2 regions of the Streptomyces sp. NPDC087215 genome follow, and region 2 is predicted to be linked to the other one. Evidence: riboswitches for the same ligand, from Rfam matches in the RefSeq annotation. Region 2 holds a riboswitch; the other holds the start of a gene.
What was found. A riboswitch is a leader RNA that binds a small molecule or an ion and turns the genes downstream of it on or off. The one in region 2 is predicted to bind cobalamin.
Positions count from the first base shown of each region.

Region 1: another riboswitch for cobalamin. It lies ahead of ACIO92_RS16990 (ribonucleoside-diphosphate reductase subunit alpha); the one in region 2 lies ahead of ACIO92_RS06580 (prenyltransferase/squalene oxidase repeat-containing protein).

Region 1 is NZ_JBIUZD010000005.1:366,380-375,987, forward strand. Features, by position in the region: gene mctP (monocarboxylate uptake permease MctP) at 1-453, shown strand, start outside; gene ACIO92_RS16985 (GNAT family N-acetyltransferase) at 540-1,040, shown strand; cobalamin riboswitch at 1,089-1,226, shown strand; gene ACIO92_RS16990 (ribonucleoside-diphosphate reductase subunit alpha) at 1,358-3,733, shown strand; gene ACIO92_RS16995 (ribonucleotide-diphosphate reductase subunit beta) at 3,733-4,746, shown strand; gene def (peptide deformylase) at 4,816-5,451, opposite strand; gene ACIO92_RS17005 (hypothetical protein) at 5,519-6,499, opposite strand; gene ACIO92_RS17010 (HD domain-containing protein) at 6,579-7,865, opposite strand; gene ACIO92_RS17015 (HD-GYP domain-containing protein) at 7,862-9,232, opposite strand; gene rsrA (mycothiol system anti-sigma-R factor) at 9,384-9,608, opposite strand, start outside.
Region 2 is NZ_JBIUZD010000002.1:435,823-445,430, reverse strand. Features, by position in the region: gene ACIO92_RS06605 (TetR family transcriptional regulator) at 1-450, shown strand, start outside; gene ACIO92_RS06600 (hypothetical protein) at 754-1,296, opposite strand; gene ACIO92_RS06595 (ferredoxin) at 1,376-1,609, opposite strand; gene ACIO92_RS06590 (aldehyde dehydrogenase) at 1,609-3,072, opposite strand; gene ACIO92_RS06585 (MBL fold metallo-hydrolase) at 3,221-4,273, shown strand; cobalamin riboswitch at 4,338-4,460, shown strand; gene ACIO92_RS06580 (prenyltransferase/squalene oxidase repeat-containing protein) at 4,534-5,781, shown strand; gene ACIO92_RS06575 (SCO2322 family protein) at 5,778-6,473, shown strand; gene ACIO92_RS06570 (energy-coupling factor transporter transmembrane protein EcfT) at 6,481-7,650, shown strand; gene ACIO92_RS06565 (ABC transporter ATP-binding protein) at 7,647-9,500, shown strand; gene ACIO92_RS06560 (ECF transporter S component) at 9,497-9,608, shown strand, end outside.

The DNA of each region.
Region 1 (9,608 bases), on a different contig from region 2:
TCCCTCCTGGTCAAGGTCGGCGCCCTCGCCTTCGTCCTCACCATGGACAAGACGGTCGCGATCAACTTCCAGCTGCTCGGCGGCATCTGGATCCTGCAGACCTTCCCGGCCCTGGTCGGCGGCCTGTTCACCCGCTGGTTCCACCGCTGGGCGCTGCTCGCCGGCTGGGCCGTCGGCATGGTCTACGGCACGGTCGCCGCGTACGGCGTCGCCAGCCCCACCCAGAAGCACTTCGGCGGCTCCTCCGCGGCGATACCCGGCATCGGCGAGATCGGCTACATCGGACTCACCGCCTTCGTCCTCAACGTCCTGGTGACCGTGGTCCTCACCTTCGTCCTCAAGGCCCTCAAGGCCCCCGAGGGCGTCGACGAGACCTCCCCGGGCGACTACACGGCCGACGCGGGCGACCGCGGCGTCAAGGACCTCCCGCCGGTCGGCGCCGGAAGCCACTGACCCGCCGCCGCGCCCGAGGGGCCCGGGACCCCCGCGAGGGGAACCCGGGCCCCTCCCCCGTACCCCCGGGGAGGCACACTGCCTCCATGGACTTCACGATCAGGGCGGTACGGCCCGAGGAACACGCGGAGCTCGGCGACCTCACCGGGCTGACCTATCTGAACGACGGGCTGCTGCTGCACGGCGAGGACGACTTCTACCTGGACGTGCTCCGCGACACCGCCGGGCGGGCCCGCGAGGCCGAGGTGCTCGTCGCCGTCGACGCCGACGGCCGGATCGTCGGCGGGGTGACCTTCGCCCCCGGCGACACCCCCTGGGCGGACATCGCCGTCGCGGGCGAGGCCGAGTTCCGGATGCTCGTGGTCGCCCCGGACGCCCGGGGCAGGGGCGTCGGCGAGGCCCTCGTACGGGCCTGCGCCGACCGGGCACGGGCCCTCCCCGGCTGCGTCCGGCTCGTGCTCTCCACGGCCGACCTCATGGTCTCCGCCCACCGGATCTACGAACGGATGGGCTTCGTCCGTACGCCCGAACGGGACTGGGCGCCGGTCTCCGACCACCTCCTGCGCACCTACGCCCTGGAGTTCTGAGGCCACGGCGCGACACAACATGTGGGGGGTGCCGCAAGCGGCGCCCCCCACATGTATGCTCGTGCTCGCTGTCGACGCAGGGGAATCCGGCGCGAATCCGGAACTGTCCCGCAACGGTGTGCTTCGTACGGATACGACGTCCGCACGACGTGAGTCCGAAGACCTGCCGGCAGTGCGCCCGGTCCGTCCGTTCCGGGTGTCACAGACGTCCGGGCCTCGCGGAATGGGCCGGTGGACGCGGCGCGTCCGGCCTGCCCGGAGAGCCGTCCGCCCGCCTTCCCGCCGCGGCCCCGAGCCGAGCGAGGGAGAGCCCCCACGTGACCATCGCGCCCGCCCATCCGGCGTCCGCCGAGGCTTCCGCGATCGAGAGCGACGCCCCCGGGACCGTGCTGCTGCGGACCCTGACCGCCCTCACCGCCGACCTCCCCGACACCGACCCCGGCAAGGTCGCCGCCGCCGCGCTCCGCGGCCGCAGCGCCGCCGCGGACGAGGCGGAGCTGCGCGAGCTGGCCACCGAGGCGGCCGCCGGGCTGATCGCCGAGGACCCCGCGTACTCCCGGCTCGCCGCCCGGCTCCTGACGATCACCATCGCCGACGAGGCCGCCTCCCAGGGTTCCGTGGCCTTCTCCGCGTCCGTGGCCGTCGGCCACCGCGAGGGCCTGATCGCCGACCGCACCGCCGAGCTCGTCGCCGCCCACGCCGACCGGCTCGACGCGACGATCGACCCGGCGGGCGACGACCGCTTCGGCTACTTCGGCCTGCGGACCCTCTACTCGCGCTACCTGCTGCGCCACCCGATCACCCGCAAGGTGATCGAGACCCCCCAGCACTTCATGCTGCGCGTGGCCTGCGGTCTCGCCGAGGACGACGGCTCCCGCGCCCTCGACGAGGTCGCGGCCCTCTACGGTCTGATGAGCCGCCTCGACTACCTGCCGTCCTCCCCGACGCTCTTCAACTCCGGCACCCGCCACCCGCAGATGTCCTCCTGCTACCTGCTCGACTCCCCGCAGGACGAGCTGGACTCCATCTACGACCGCTACCACCAGGTCGCGCGGCTCTCCAAGCACGCCGGCGGCATCGGGCTCTCGTACTCCCGCATCCGCGCCCGGGGCTCGCTGATCCGCGGCACCAACGGGCACTCCAACGGCATCGTGCCGTTCCTGAAGACCCTCGACGCCTCCGTCGCCGCCGTGAACCAGGGCGGTCGCCGCAAGGGCGCCGCCGCCGTCTACCTGGAGACCTGGCACGCCGACATCGAGGAGTTCCTGGAGCTCCGCGACAACACCGGCGAGGACCAGCGCCGCACCCACAACCTGAACCTGGCGCACTGGATCCCGGACGAGTTCATGCGCCGGGTCAACGCGGACGCCGAGTGGTCGCTGTTCTCCCCGGCGGACGTGCCCGAGCTGGTCGACCTGTGGGGCGAGGAGTTCGACGCCGCCTACCGCGAGGCCGAGGCGGCCGGTCTGGCCCGCAAGACCATGCCCGCCCGTGACCTGTACGGCCGGATGATGCGGACCCTGGCCCAGACCGGCAACGGCTGGATGACCTTCAAGGACGCCTCGAACCGGACGGCCAACCAGACCGCCCTGCCCGGTCACACCGTCCACTCCTCCAACCTCTGCACGGAGATCCTGGAGGTCACCGACGACGGCGAGACCGCCGTCTGCAACCTCGGCTCGGTCAACCTCGGCTCGTTCGTCGCCGACGGCGGCATCGACTGGGAGCGGCTGGACGCCACCGTCCGCACGGCCGTCACCTTCCTCGACCGGGTCGTCGACATCAACTTCTACCCGACCGAGCAGGCGGGCCGCTCCAACGCCCGCTGGCGGCCGGTGGGCCTGGGCGCGATGGGCCTCCAGGACGTCTTCTTCCAGCTGAAGCTGCCGTTCGACTCCCCCGAGGCCCGCGCGCTCTCCACCCGTATCGCCGAGCGGATCATGCTCGCCGCGTACGAGGCGTCCGCCGACCTCGCCGAGCGCAACGGCCCGGTCCCCGCCTGGGAGGCCACCCGTACCGCCCGGGGCGTGCTGCACCCGGACCACTACGACGTGGAGCTGAACTGGCCGGAGCGCTGGACGGCGCTGCGCGCGCGGATCGCCGTCACCGGGATGCGCAACAGCCTCCTCCTCGCCATCGCGCCGACCGCGACCATCGCGTCGATCGCCGGTGTCTACGAGTGCATCGAGCCGCAGGTCTCCAACCTGTTCAAGCGCGAGACGCTGTCCGGCGAGTTCCTCCAGGTCAACTCCTACCTGGTCGACGAGCTGAAGCGGCTCGGCGTGTGGGACGCGCCGACCCGTGAGGCGCTGCGCGACGCCAACGGCTCCGTCGCGGGCTTCAGCTGGGTCCCGGCCGAGGTGCGCGAGCTGTACCGCACCGCCTGGGAGATCCCGCAGCGCGGCCTGATCGACATGGCCGCCGCCCGGACCCCGTTCCTGGACCAGTCGCAGTCGCTGAACCTGTTCCTGGAGACGCCCACCATCGGCAAGCTGTCGTCGATGTACGCGTACGCCTGGAAGCAGGGCCTGAAGACGACGTACTACCTGCGCTCCCGTCCGGCCACCCGGATCGCCCGCGCCGCCCAGGCGTCGGCCGCCGCCCCGGCCACCATCCCCGTCCAGCAGGCCGCCGACCCCGACGCGGTCGCCTGCTCCCTGGAAAACCCCGAGTCCTGCGAGGCCTGCCAGTAATGAGCGACGAACAGAAGAACCTCCTCGACCCGGGCTTCGAGCTGACCCTCCGCCCGATGCGCTACCCGGACTTCTACGAGCGCTACCGGGACGCGATCAAGAACACCTGGACCGTCGAGGAGGTCGACCTCCACTCGGACGTCGCCGACCTCGCCAAGCTCACCCCGGGTGAGCAGCACATGATCGGCCGGCTCGTCGCGTTCTTCGCGACCGGCGACTCGATCGTGTCGAACAACCTGGTCCTGACGCTGTACAAGCACATCAACTCCCCCGAGGCGCGGCTCTACCTCTCGCGCCAGCTCTTCGAGGAGGCCGTGCACGTCCAGTTCTACCTGACCCTCCTGGACACGTACCTGCCCGACCCGGCGGACCGCGCGGCGGCCTTCGACGCGGTGGAGAACATCCCGTCGATCCGCGAGAAGGCGCAGTTCTGCTTCAAGTGGATGGACTCGGTCGAGAAGATCGACCGGCTGGAGACGGCCTCCGACCGCCGCCGCTTCCTGCTGAACCTGATCTGCTTCGCCGCGTGCATCGAGGGCCTGTTCTTCTACGGCGCCTTCGCCTACGTGTACTGGTTCCGGTCCCGCGGCCTGCTGCACGGCCTGGCCACCGGCACCAACTGGGTGTTCCGCGACGAGACGATGCACATGAACTTCGCCTTCGAGGTCGTGGACACCGTCCGCAAGGAGGAGCCGGAGCTCTTCGACGACGCCCTCCAGCAGCAGGTCACGGACATGCTGAGGGAGGCCGTCGAGGCGGAGCTGCAGTTCGGCCGCGACCTGTGCGGCGAGGGCCTGCCCGGCATGAACACCGAGTCGATGCGCGAGTACCTCCAGTGCGTCGCCGACCAGCGCCTCCAGCGCCTGGGCTTCCCCCCGGTCTACGGCTCCGAGAACCCGTTCGCCTTCATGGAACTCCAGGGCGTCCAGGAACTCACCAACTTCTTCGAACGCCGCCCGTCCGCCTACCAGGTGGCGGTCGAGGGCTCGGTGGACCTGGACGAGGACTTCTAGTCCCGTACGGCACGGGAAAGGGCCCCGCACTCCTCGGAGTGCGGGGCCCTTTCCGGTACCACCGGAGGGTCAGGCGTTCGGAACCGTCTCGTAGCGCGGGGTGCCCTCTTCCATCTGGCGGAGGGCGTCCTTGCGGTCGCGCTTGGAGAGGCGGTCGATGTACAGGTAGCCGTACAGGTGGTCCGTCTCGTGCTGGAGGCAGCGGGCGAAGTAGCCGGTGCCCCTGACCTTGATCGGGTTGCCCTGGGCGTCCTGGCCGTGGACCTCCGCGTGGTCCGGGCGGGCCAGTTCGGCGTAGGCCGTCGGGACCGAGAGGCAGCCCTCGTTGGACTCGTCCAGGACGCGCAGCTCCGCCGGGAGTTCCTGGAGGACCGGGTTGATCACGACGCCGGTGTGCCGGACGCCCTCGTCGTCGGGGCAGTCGTAGACGAAGACCTTGAGGTCCACACCGATCTGGTTCGCGGCCAGGCCCACGCCCTCGGCGGCCTTCTGGCTGGCGAACATGTCGTCGATCAGCGCGGCGAGCGAGTCGTCGAACTCGGTGACGTCCTTGCACTCCTTGTGCAGCACCGGGTTCCCGACCACCGTGATCGGGCGGGCCGTGCCGCGCTCGCGGTGGGCGAGCTCACGCGCCTCGCAGTCCTCCGTGTCCACGACGTAGCCGTCGTTGATCCGCGTCTGCTCGTCCGTCTCCTGCTGCGCCATGTCCGGCCGCGCCCTTCTGAAAACCCGATTCCGTCGGAGGACAGCCTACGGGCCCGACGGCGGACGCTCAGCAGACCTCTTCGAGATCCCGCCATTCACGGCTGTCGGGACTGTCCGCGGCCCAGCCGTCGAGGAGTCCCCGCACCAGGCCCGGCGGGGCCGCGATGCCGCACTCGCGCTCCGGCACCCACAGCTCGCCCGGCGAGCGGTGGCCCAGCGGCCCGGGGTGCCCAGGCTCGCTGTGGTCGTGCGGGTCGGAGTGCTCGCCCTCGCCCTCGGCGCTCGGCATCGTCGACTCCGAGCAGGCGCGGCAGAGCAGCCGCACCGAGGACGACCAGTCCTCGGCGGCGAAGCCCGCCTCCGCGGCCAGCAGCTCCAGGGCGTCCCGGTCGGCCTCGGTGGCCGCCTCCAGGAGCACCACCCAGGTGGGGACGGGCGACGGCGCCCACAGCTCGATCTCGTCGAAGACCGGATAGGAGGGGCCCGCGGTGGTGGTCCGCTCACCGTGCGGCACCCCGTCGTGCAGGACGACCTCGCCCCAGCGGCGCCCGGACGACGGCAGCGGGATGGACAGGACCTCGATCCGGGCCGGGTCGAGCCTGCGGCCCCACACGACCTCCGCCTCGCCCTCCGGCGAGAGCCGGACGGCGGCGCTGCCCAGCTCCATCCCGGCGGGCTCACCGGTGCCCGCGGCGGCGCCCGGCACCTTCAACCCGTACGCCTGCCAGGCGCGGCGGGCCAGCGGCCAGTCCTGGAGCGCGGTGGCCGCGATCCCCACGTTCCACCAGTCCGGGGCGCCGGTCTCCTTGTCGAGGAGGGCGACCGCGCGGAGCCCGGCGGCCCGCGCCTGCTCCCAGTCGTGCCGGAACTTGTGCAGCAGCGCCAGGTTGAACCAGGACTCGGAGAGCCAGGGCTCCAGGTCCGCCGCACGGGTGAGCAGCGCTCCCGCGTCCTCGTACCGTCCGTCGCCGATCAGCGTGAACGCGCGGTCGGTGGCCTGCCGCCACGAGGCGGAGGGCCGATGCCGTACCTTCCCGAAGATCTTCACGATTCCCGCCTGCCGGTCGCTTCACCCTCTTGTTCGCATCCAACCATGCCCGGTCGGACGCGCGCTCATTACCCATGGGTTACCCAGGGACGGCCGAGGTCACCCCAGCCGCTCCGCCCCGGGCCAGGACCCTGGCCAGGCATTCGACGACGTCCGGGTGGTAGTCGCGGGCGGTGCCGAGTCTGAGCCGCTCCAGGGCGTCGAGGGCGGCGGTCGCGGGCCCGTCGCCCGCGAGGTCGTCGTAGGCGTTCACCGCGCGCACGATCCGGGCGGGCAGCGGCTGCTCCCGGTACGGGTCGGCCTGCCGTTCCACCACGACGGCGACGGCCCCGGGGACCCCGGTCCTGCGCACGACCTCACCGCCGAGGAGGGCGATCCGGCGCTGTTCCTCGGCGGGCAGGAGCGCGGTGGCGCCGCCCGCGACCGGGTCGACCAGGGAGAGCTGTCCGATGTCGTGCATGAGGGCGGCGTGCTCCAGGACGGTCAGCTCGGCGCCGGAGAGCCCCAGCTCGCGTCCGACGGCCGCGCTGAGGGCGGCGACCCGGTGGGCGTGGCCGGGCGGGGTGCAGCCCGCGATCTCGGTGGCGCGGGCGAGGGAGGCGATGGTCTGCCGGTTGATCGTGCGGACCGCCGCGTACCGCTGGAAGGAGACCTGGGTGAGCAGCGGCGGTACGGCGAGCACGGGCAGCGCCCAGAGTCCGGCGGCGGCCACGCCGAGCGCCATGACGGCGCCGGTGGCGCAGACGGCGGAGCCGATGCCGAGGAGGGCGCGCAGTTCGTCGCGGAGGAGGGGCCCGTAAGGGAATCCCGTACGGGCGCGGAGCAGGAGCGCGGCGAGCACGGCGTCGCAGAGGGCGGTGAGGACGAGCAGCAGGAGGAGGAAGAGGGCGTACTGGGGGCCCTGGCCGAGGTGGGTGACGGCGGTCCCCGTGTTGTAGAGGGGCTGGAAGCAGAGGGCGGCGAAGCCGACGGTGAGGACGCGGCGGGCGAGGTGGTCGGGGCGGGGGTCCCGGCCCAGGGCGATGTGGGGGACGATCCCGGCGAGGCCCGCGGCGGTGACGACGGCGACGATCTGGAGGACGTCGTGGGTGGTCTCGGTCCCGGCGCTCGCGCCGAGCAGGGCGTAGGCGAGGGCGCCCGCGGCGGCCAGCGGCGCGGGTTCCCGTTCCTCGGGCTCGTCGGGCGGGGTGGGGACGGCGCCCCAGCGGACGAGTTCACCGAGGGTGACGAGGGCGCCGAAGGCGAGGGCGTTGCGGGGTTCGTCGACGCCGTGCCAGAGCGTGGCGGCGAGTCCGGCGAGGCCGAGGAGGAGTGCGGCGCCGTGGACGGCGCCGAGGGTGACGGCGCCGGGGCGCGGGCGTCTCACGCGCGCTCCTTGGGGCGGGGGGTGACGGGGTCGCGCGCGGGTGGCACGTTCCCCTCGGGGGCGGTCTCGTCGGAGGTGACGGCGGGCTGCCAGCCGTAGCGGTCGAGGGCGCGGACGAGGGCGGCGACCATCCGGGGGTCGAACTGGGTCCCGGCGCAGCGTTCGAGTTCGGCGACGGCGGTCGGCACGGGCCGGGCGCGGCTGTAGGAACGGGTGGAGGTCATGGCGTCGAAGGAGTCCGCGACGGCGACGACCCGGGCGTACTCGGGGATCTCCTCGCCGCGCAGCCCGTAGGGGTAGCCGTTGCCGTCCATGCGTTCGTGGTGGTGGAGGATCGCGGCGCGCGCCTCGCCGAGGAAGCCGATGCCCCGGACCATCTCGTGGCCGTACTCGGGGTGGAGTTCGATGATCCGGCGTTCCTCGGGGGTGAGCGGGCCGTCCTTGCGGAGCACCCGGGTGGGCACGCCGAGCTTGCCGACGTCGTGGAGGATGCCCGCGAAGCGGACGGTGTCGAGGCGGTCCTCGGACATGCCGAGTTCGCGGGCGATGAGGAAGGAGGCGTGGCCGACGCGTTCGCTGTGGCCCCGGGTGTAGCGGTCCTTGATGTCGACGGCCTGGACGAGGGCGCGGATGGTGGCCTGGTGGGCGGCGCGTTCGCGGTGGTACTGGGTGAAGACCCAGCAGGAGATGTACATGGGCAGCAGGACGAAGAGCGCGGCGACGGGCCCGTACGAGCTGCGCCAGAGGACGGCCATCATGAGTCCGGCGAGGCCGTGGACGGTGTGCGGGGCCAGGGCCCGGCCGAGGAGTCCGCGCCAGGCGGCGCGGGCGGTGAGGCCGTCGGCGGTGGCGCGGATGCCGCCGTCGAGGGCGGTGAGGACCAGGCAGAAGCTGAGCGAGGCGGCGGTCGCGGGCAGCAGCGCGTAGGGGAGGTCGGGGGCCCGGTATTTCCCTCCGAGGGCGTTTCCGCAGCTCAGAGTGTCGGCGGTATGGGCGGCCGCGTAGACGGCCAGGCTGGTGGCGGCGGCCCGCCAGACGCGGCGGGGGGCGGCGGGGGCTTCGTCGACGCGGGCCAGGAGGCTCCCGGGCAGGGCGGTGAGCGCGGCGGCGGCGGGCGGCAGGAGGAACGCGGCGGCGAGCAGGACGGGGAAGAAGGAACCGGCGCCCAGGGGGAGCGGGCCGCCGAGGCCGCGGCCGGGGAGCCGGCAGCGGGCGGGGAGTTCGCAGAGCGCGTACAGGGCGGCGAGGAGCGCGACCGTGCCCCAGGGGGTGGTGGCGCCGGGGCGGAGTGCGGGCAGGACGCAGGCCCCGGTACCGAGCAGGGCGCAGCCGATGTACACGCGGGCCGCTCGTGGAATGGCCTTCACGCCGATCATCCCCGTCACGGTAGCGATCGGGGCGGCCCGTGGCGGGTCTGTGGCGAGGAGTTCGCACCATCGGGTGATACAAGCCGATGTACGGAGGAGGCCGCCGTGATCGTGTCACGGCGGCCCTCGGGCGGTGCGGGTGCGCGGGGTGCTACTCCTGTGTGGCCGGAGTCGTGGGGACGATCGGCGCGATCTCCTGCTCGGGGACCAGGTGTCCGGAGCGGATGAGGTCGATCCGGCCCATCACCTTGGCCCGCAGGTCGGTGGGGACGTCGTCGCTGCCGCAGCAGCGCTTGACGAGCTTCTTCACCGCCTGTTCGAGGCCGTACTTCTCCAGGCAGGGGGAGCACTCCTCGAAGTGCACCTCGAACTTGGT
Region 2 (9,608 bases):
AAGATCCATCTGCTGGTCGCCACCATGCAGGACCAGCTCCAGCACATGCACACCACCCTGCGGAAGCGGCCCCCGGCCGGGGCGGACCCGGCGACTCGGGTCGCGGAGACCCTGATGCGGGCCTTCCGGGCGCTCCAGCGCGAACCGCAGCTCGCCGACGCGATGGTGCGGGCCCTGACCTTCGCGGACCGGAGCGTGAGCCCGGAGGTCGACACGGTCTCGCGGCTGACGACGGCGATCATCCTGGACGCGATGGGCACGGAACACCCCACACCGGCCCAGTTGTCGGCCGTCCGGGTGATCGAGCACACCTGGCACTCGGCCCTGATCACCTGGCTGTCGGGCCGCGCCTCGATCGCCCAGGTGAAGATCGACATCGAGACGGTCTGCCGCCTGATCGCCCTGACGGCCCCGGAGGACCCGGCCCCGGGGGCGGTCCGGGGGCGGTGAGTCCGGGGCGGCGGGGGCGCACCGGGGCGCCCGCTCGGGCCGCACGGCGCGCTTCCGGACCGTCGCCGGGCCGCCTCCGGGCCGCCACTGGATCACCTTCTGGCCGTACGTGAGTCACCTCCGGGCCGTCGCCGGGCCGCCCCTGGGCCGTGGCTGGGCCGTCGCCGGGCCGCCCCTGGGCCGTCGGAGCGGCGGCGCCGCCCGCACCGGGGCCGCTCGTGGGCCGTCGCCGGGCCCCCGGGCTTCCGGCGGGGCGGGGCCCCGCAGCCCACGCGCGGGGGCCGGGGCCTTCGTGGCAGCCGGTCAGCCCTGCCGGACTTCCCCGCCGCCCCCGGTCCGCTTCAGACAGGCTTCGTCGAAGGCCGCCAGGCTGACCGTGCCCCCGTCCCCGATGTTGCGGTACTCCGTCTTCAGCCTCCAGCCCCGCTGTTCGAGGACCACGGTGAACTGGCTGTCCGAGCCGTCCACGGCCTTGCGCTCCTGCCGCTCTCCCCGCTGCTTCCAGCCGCGCTCGCCCAGTTCGCTCAGCACCCGTTCGTACCGGGGGACGTCCACCGGCGCGGACTCCTCGTGGAAGCCCATGAAGCGGACGACGCACGACAGCGGACTGGCCGGATCGTCCACGTCCTTGGTGAGGCTCCCCCGTGAGTTCGCCGGGACGCGGGCGTTCGCCGCCGAGCCGTCGAGGTCCGCCCGCACCACCTCCTTCGTGAGCGGCCCGGTCCCCGGCGGCCGGGGCACCACGGTCGCCAACGGCACCGGCGCGGCGGTCCCTTCCGCGCCGCACCCCACGGCTCCGAGCACGACTGCCAGGGCCGCGAGAACGGCCCGCCCTTCCTTGCGCACAACTGTCCCCTCCCAGGCCACGGGGCTCTGTGCACCCCCGTGAGCAAAGGACGAAGTGTGCCACGGGCCCTGCGGACCCCTACTCCTCCGGTGGGAACACCGGCTCCCCCGTGCCGCTCAGAGTGATCAGGATCGCTTCCACCGGGCAGCCCTCCGCCGCCGCGAGGAGGCGTTCGCCCGCGTCCGACTCCGGGGTGAGCGGGTGGGACTGGCGGGCCGTGTCGAGGCGGAAGCCGTCCGGGGCGTGGTTCACGCACATGGCGGAGCCGATGCAGACGCCCCGGTCCACCTCCACGTGCCAGCGGTCGCCCATCACGCGCCGCCCTCGTAGCCCGCCGGCAGGTGGACCATCTTGTGCTCCAGGTACTCGCCGAATCCCTCGGGGCCGAACTCCCGCCCCACGCCGGAGTTCTTGTATCCGCCGAACGGGCCCAGCATGTCCAGGCTGAAGGTGTTCACGTTGAACGTGCCGGTGCGCACGCCCCGCGCGAAGTCGATGCCGTGCTCCACGTCCCCGGTCCAGACGCTGCCGCTCAGCCCGAAGTCGGAGTCGTTCGCCAGCCGCAGCGCCTCGGCCTCGTCCCCGTACGGCAGGAGGCAGATCACCGGCCCGAAGATCTCCTCGCGGGCGATCCGCATGGAGTTGTCGACGTCCCCGAACAGGGTCGGCTCCACGTACCAGCCGCGCTCCAGACCCGCCGGACGGCCGCCGCCCGCCAGGACCTTGGCGCCCTCCTCCTGGCCGATCCGGATGTAGTCGAGCGAGCGCCTCCGCTGGCGCTCGGCCACCAGCGGCCCCACCTGGGTCGCCGGGTCGAGCGGGTCGCCGACCACCAGCGCCCCCGCCGCCGCCGCGAGCGCCTCCGCGACCTCCCCGTACCGGGAGCGGGGGGCGAGGATACGGGTCTGGGCCACGCACGCCTGCCCGTTGTTCATCCAGGCGGCGGGCACGATCCCGGCGACCGCCGCGTCCAGATCGGCGTCCGGCAGGATCACCGCGGCCGACTTCCCGCCCAGCTCCAGGGTGACCCGGGTGAGGTTGCGGGAGGCGACCTCCATGACCCGGCGGCCCGCCGCGACCGAGCCCGTGAAGGACACCTTGTCGACGCCCGGGTGCCCCACCAGGTACTCGCTCACCTCCCGGTCGGCGGGCAGGATGCTGAGCACCCCCTCGGGCAGTCCCGCCTCCGCCGCGATGTCGGCCAGGAGGTACGAGTCGAGCGGCGTCTCCGGCGACGGCTTGAGGACCACCGCGCAGCCCGCGAGCAGCGCGGGCCCCAGCTTGGCGGCGGCGGTGAACTGCGGCACGTTCCACGGGACGACCGCCGCGACCACGCCCACCGGCTCCCGCCGCACGAGCAGCGGCCCGAGCACACCGCCGCGCCGCTCCTCGAACACGAAGTCACGGGCGACGGCGATCGCCGAGTCCCAGACCATCATCGCGCCCAGCGCCTGGGCGAGCACGGACCACGAGTACGGGGAGCCGTTCTGCGCGCTGATGGACCGGGCGATCTCCTCGTACCGGACGGCGAAGGCGTCCTTGATCCGGCTGACGACCTCGATCCGCTCCGCCAGCGTCGTCCGGGGCCAGGGCCCCTCGTCGAAGGCCTTCCGGGCGGCGGCGACGGCCCGGTCCACATCGCCCCGGGAGGCGTGCGGGACCCGCCCGATGACCTGCTCGGTGTGCGGCGAGACGACCTCGATGACCTCCTCGCCGAGCGGATCGGTCAACTCTCCGCCGATGAACAGCTTTCCGTGCTCCACAAGCTCGGTCATGACCGCCGCCTTCACGAGGAGGTGAACCCCGGAGGGGATTCCCTGATGATTCCTGACGATGTCTCAGAACTGATACCAGTTCTAGTTATGATGGGCAACGGTCGAGCACCCCCCGCACCCCCGCACCGCCGTGGAGAGACGAGGACCCATGCAGGAATCCACGCCCCAGGTGACCGAGCACGGCGGAGGCGTCTGGTCCCTCCGGGTGCCCATCCCCGACAACCCCCTCGGCCACACCCTCGTCCACGTCCTCGACACCGACCGGGGCCCGGTCCTCGTCGACACCGGCTGGGACGACCCCGCCTCCTGGACCGAACTCGCCGGCGGACTCGCCGCCCTCGGCATCGCCCCCGCCGACGTCCACGGCGTCGTCATCACCCACCACCACCCCGACCACCACGGACTCTCCGGCCGGGTCCGCGAGGAGTCCGGCGCCTGGATCGCCATGCACGCCGCCGACACCGCCGTCGTCCGCCGCACCCGCGAGTCCCGGCCCGGCACCTGGCTCGACTACCTCGCCCGCAAGCTCGCCGCCGTCGGCGCCCCCGAGGACCACCTCGCCCCGCTGCGCGCCGCCCGCGACTCCGGCCGCGCCACCACCCTCCCCGGGCTGCGCGCCGCCCTCCCCGACCGCGAGATCGTCCCCGGCGAACTCCTCGGCCTCGCCGGACGCAGGCTCCGCGCCGTCTGGACCCCCGGCCACACCCCCGGCCACGTCTGCCTCCACCTGGAGGAGGAGCACCCCGCCGGGCTCCCCGGCCACGGCCGCCTCTTCTCCGGCGACCACCTGCTGCCCGGGATCTCCCCGCACATCGGCCTGTACGAGGACCCCGACAGCGCCACCGCCGCCACCGACCCCCTCGGCGACTACCTCGACTCCCTCGAACGCGTCGGCCGCCTCGGCGTCGCCGAGGTCCTCCCCGCCCACCAGCACGCCTTCACCGACGCCGCCGGACGCGTCCGCGCCCTCCTCGACCACCACGAGGAACGGCTCGCCGGACTCCTCGCGCTCCTCGCCGTCCCCCTCACCCCCTGGCAGCTCGCCGAGCGCATGGAGTGGAACCGCCCCTGGGACCGCATCCCCCACGCCTCCCGCAACATCGCCGTCAGCGAGGCCGAGGCCCATCTGCGCAGACTCGTCAAACAGGGCCGCGCCGAAGCCGTCCCCGGCACCGACCCGGTCACCTACCTGGCCGTGTGAGCCACCTCGCACACCGCGCGGGCCGCCCCGCGCCCCCGGGCACCCTCCCTACGGGCCGGTAGACTGACCCGGTCGTCATCATGCCCGTACGGGGGGAAGCCGGTGCGAATCCGGCACTGACCCCGCAGCCGTAGAGCTGTCCCCCGGACAGCGAGTCGGAATGCCCCGCACGGGACGTGACCGCGGCACCGTCGAGGAATACGGAGCCGGAGCCAGGTGCCCCCGAGGCGTGCCGGTGCCCGGCCGCAGGAGAGGGCCCCATGATCACCGTCCGCAACGGCGCCGCCGCGCTCACCGCCGCCGTGCTGCTCGGCACCGCAGCCGCGGGAGCGGCCACCGCCGCCCCCTCCCCCTCGGCCTCCGCCGCCACCCCCTCGCCCGGTCTGTACGGCACCAAGGACCCCACGTACGACGGTGTCTGGCGCCAGTCCCTCGCCTTCCTCGCCCAGCGCGCCACCGGCTACCAGCCCGCCGACCGGGCCGTGGACTGGCTGCTCGGCCAGCAGTGCGCCGACGGCTCGTTCGCCTCCTACCGCCCCGACACCGGCAAGCCCTGCGACGCCAAGACGATGCGGGACACCAACGCCACCGCCGTCGCCGTGCAGGCGCTCGACGCCGTCCGTCGCCAGGCCGCCGACCCGAAGAAGCTCGACGAGGCCGTCAAGGCGGGCACCGGCTGGCTCAGGACCGTCCAGAACGAGGACGGCGGCTGGGGCTACGGAGCGGGCGGCCCCAGCGACGCCAACTCCACCTCGATCGTCATCGGCGCCCTCGCCGCGACCGGCGTCAAGCCCGGCTCGTACACCTCCGCCGAGGGCCGCACCCCCTACGACGCGCTCCTCACCTTCGCGCTGCCCTGCTCCGACAAGGACGGCGCGGGCGCCTTCGCGTACCAGCCCGGCAAGAACGGCGAGCTGCTCGCGAACGCCGACGCCACCGCGGCCGCCACCCTCGCCGGACTCGGCAAGAGCCCCGTCGCCACCAAGGCCTCCCCCGAGCAGCCCCCCACCTGCACCGACCTGACCAAGCCGACCGCCGAGCGGGCCGCCCTCAACGGCGCCTCCTACCTGGCGAAGGCCCTCGCGAAGACCGGCCACCTGACCCTGCCGCCGATGCCCGGCGCCACCGACACCACCGAGCGGCCCGACATCGGCAACACCGCCGACGCCGTCGTCGCGCTCGCCGCGTCCGGCGCCGCCAAGGAGGCCGAGCCCGCCCTGGAATGGCTGGAGAAGAACTCCGCCGGCTGGGCGAAGGAAGGCGGCCCGGCCGCGTACGCGCAGCTGGTCCTCGCCGCCCGCGCCACCGACACCGACCCCCGCGAGTTCGGCACCACCGACCTCGTCGAGCAGCTCAACGCCACCGGGCCCGCGCCCAAGACCCCCGACACCTCCGCCTCCTCCACCAGCGACGACGAGAACTCCGGCTTCGACGTCTGGTGGATCATCGGCATCGGCACGGTCGTCGGCGTCGGCATCGGCTTCCTCGTCAGCGGCCGCAAGAAGTGACCGTCTCCCGGAGAAGGGGCGTCCGGCTCGCGGGCGCCACCGCCGGAGCCCTGCTCACCCTCGCCGGGGTCGCGGCGGCGCCCGCGCAGGCCGCCGGATACCGCTACTGGTCGTTCTGGCAGAGCGACGGCGGCAAGCCCTGGGCGTACGCCACCCAGGGCCCCGCCACCGCCCGCCCCGCCGACGGCGACGTCATCGGCTTCCGCTTCGCGGTCAGCAGCGGCACCGACGACACCTCGCGGCCCTCCGCCGCCCCCGACTTCGCCGGGATCTGCGGAGCGAAGGCGGCCGGGGACGGCGCCAAGCGCGTCGTGGTCGTCGTCGACTCCGGCGGCCCCCGGGACGCCCCGCCCGGCGAGACCCCGCCCCCGCAGCCGGTCACGACCGGCTGCGCCGAGGTCCGCCGGGACGCCACGGCCGCGGAGGCGCTGGCCGCCGTCGCCGCCCCCCTCCGCTACGACAGCGCCGCCATGCTCTGCGGGATCGCGGGCTACCCCGCGCGCGGCTGCGGCGAACAGGTCGCCGAACAGGCGGGCGACCCGTCCGCCACGCCGGGCGCCACCGCGACCGCCGCTCCGGCCGCCTCCTCCGGCGGCGAGGGCGGCGGCCCGTCCCTCGGCGTGCTCGCCGGAGGCGCGGCCGTCCTCGCCCTCGGCGGCGCGGCGATCTGGAAGGCCCGCCACCGCGGATGATCCCGGCATGACGAACCCGGCAGGGGCGGGCCGCGCCCGGACGCGTCCGGCACCCGAGGACGGCCCCCGCACCCGGCCGCCCTCCGTGCTGCGCGCCCCCGAGGCCGACCGGGGCAACGCCCTGCACGCCGGGGCCTGGTGGCTGTGGGCGCTCGGGCTCGCCGTCGCCGCCTCCCGCACCACCAATCCGCTGCTGCTGGGGCTGATCGTCGGCGTCGCCGGATACGTCGTCGCGGCCCGCCGCACCGACGCGCCCTGGGCCCGCTCGTACGGCGCCTTCGTCAAGCTCGGCCTGTTCGTCGTCGCCCTGCGGGTCGTCTTCTCGCTGCTGCTCGGCTCCCCCGTGCCCGGCAGCCACCCGCTGTTCACCCTGCCCGAGGTGCCGCTGCCCGACTGGGCGCAGGGCATCCGGATCGGCGGCCGGGTGACCGCCGAGCAACTCCTCTTCGCGCTGTACGACGGCGCCAAACTGGCGACCCTGCTGATCTGCGTGGGCGCGGCGAACGCGCTGGCCAACCCGGCGCGGCTGCTGAAGTCGCTGCCGGGCGCCCTGTACGAGGCCGGGGTCGCCGTCGTCGTGGCGATGACCTTCGCGCCGAACATGGTCGCGGACGTGGCCCGGCTGCGGACCGCCCGGCGGCTGCGCGGACGCCCCACCGGCGGGGTCCGGGCGGTGCTCCAGATCGGCCTGCCGGTCCTCGAAGGCGCCCTGGAACGCTCGGTCGCGGTCGCCGCGTCGATGGACGCGCGGGGATACGGAAGGACCGCGCACGTCCCGGCGTCCGTACGGCGCACCACCAACCTGCTCACCCTGGGCGGGCTGCTCGGCGTCTGCGCCGGTACGTACGGGCTGCTCGCCGCCGAGGGCGCCCGGTACGGCCTGCCGCTGCTCGCCGCGGGGCTGCTCGCGGCGATGGCCGGGCTGCGGCTCGGCGGGCGCCGGACGGTCCGCACCCGGTACCGGCCGGACCGGTGGGACGCCCGCGCCTGGCTGGTCGCGGGCTCGGGGGCGGCGGTCGCGGTCCTGATGATCCGGGCGGGCGCCTACGCGCCCGAGGCCCTGCGCCCGGGGGTCGTGCCCCTGACCGCGCCGCAGCTGCCGCTGTGGCCCGCGCTCTCGGTCCTGGTGGGCCTGCTGCCCGCGTTCGTGGCCCCCGTTCCCAAGGAGAACGCGTGATCCGCTTCGAGAACGTCTCGGTGACCTACGAGGACCACGCGGGGCCCGTCCTGCGGAACCTGGACCTCACCGTCCCCGAGGGCGAGCTGGTGCTGCTCGTCGGCCCCTCCGGGGTCGGCAAGTCCACCCTGCTCGGCGCGGTCTCCGGGCTCGTCCCGCACTTCACCGGCGGCACCCTCACCGGCCGGGTCACCGTCGACGGCCGCGACACCCGCGTCCACCCCCCGCGCGAGCTGGCCGACGTGGTCGGCACGGTCGGCCAGGACCCGTCCGCGCACTTCGTCACCGACACCGTCGAGGACGAGCTGGCGTACGGCATGGAGTCCCTGGGCCTGGCGCCCGGCGTGATGCGGCGGCGCGTCGAGGAGACCCTCGACCTGCTGGGCCTGGCCGAGCTGCGCGACCGGCCGATCGCCACGCTCTCCGGCGGGCAGCGGCAGCGGGTGGCCATCGGCTCCGTCCTCACCCCGCACCCGAAGGTCCTGGTCCTCGACGAGCCGACGTCCGCGCTCGACCCCTCGGCGGCGGAGGAGGTCCTCGCGGTGCTCCAGCGCCTGGTGCACGACCTGGGGACCACGGTCCTGCTCGCCGAGCACCGCCTTGAGCGGGTGGTGCAGTACGCGGACCGGGTGATCCTGCTGCCGGAGGCCCTCATGGGCCCGCCCGCGGAGATCATGGCGGTCTCCCCGGTGCACCCCCCGGTGGTGGCGCTCGGCCGCCTCGCGGGCTGGGAACCACTGCCGCTGACCGTACGGGACGCCCGGCGCCGCAGCGGTCCGCTGAAGGAGCGCCTGGCGGGACTGGAGCGGCCCCTCCCGTACGGGGATCCCGCGGGAGAGGGGCCTGGAGCGTCCGGGGCGCCCGGTGGGGTGCCCGGGACCTCCGGAGCGGCCGGGACCTCCGAAGCCGCCGGGGCGGCCCTCCGCCCCGCTTCCGGGAAGGCGCGGGGCGGGGGCCTCGCCCTGTTCCGGCGGCGCCGGACCGCCGCGCCCGCAGCCGCCGCCCCCCTCGTGGACGTCAGCGGACTGGGCGTCCGCCGGGGCCGGGTCGAGGCCCTGCGCCGTATCGGCCTCCGGGTCGAGGCCGGTGAGACCGTCGCCCTCATGGGCCGTAACGGCGCCGGGAAGTCCACCCTCCTCTCGGCCCTCGTCGGCATGATCGCCCCGACCTCCGGGACCGTCCTCGTCGCGGGCCGCGTCCCGCACACCACCGACCCGCGCGAGCTGATCCGCGAGGTCGGCCTGGTCCCGCAGGAGCCGCGCGACCTGCTGTACGCCGACACGGTGGCCGCCGAGTGCGCGGCGGCGGACACGGACGCGGGCGCGCCGCCCGGCACCTGCCGCCGTCTGGTGTCCGAGCTGCTGCCGGGGGTGGCCGACGACGCACACCCCCGGGACCTGTCCGAGGGGCAGCGCCTCGCGCTCGCGCTCGCCGTGGTCCTGACCGGCCGCCCGCCGCTGCTGCTGCTCGACGAGCCGACCCGGGGCCTGGACTACGCGGCCAAGGCACGGCTGGTCGCCCTGCTCCGCTCGCTCGCGGCGGAGGGGCACGCGATCGTGCTCGCCACCCATGACGTGGAGCTGGCGGCGGAACTGGCGCACCGGGTGGTGATCGTCGCGGACGGCGAGGTGGTGGCGGACGGGCCGACGGCGGAGGTCGTCGTCTCCTCGCCCGCGTTCTCGCCGCAGGTGGGGAAGGTCCTCGCCCCGCAGCACTGGCTCACGGTCGAGCAGGTGGAGCGGGCGCTGGACCGGGCGGCCGGGTCCCGCACCGCGCCTTCCCCCGCCTCCTCCCTTTCCCCCTCTCCTTCCCTCTCGGGGGACGGACCGGCCCCGGAGGAGACCCCGTGAGCGCCCGCCCCATCCGGCTCGGGCCCCGCTCGGTGGCGGCGCTCGTCCTGGTCTCCCTGATCGGCCTCGGCGCGTTCTGCTGGCCGCTCTTCGCGGACCCCGGCTCGG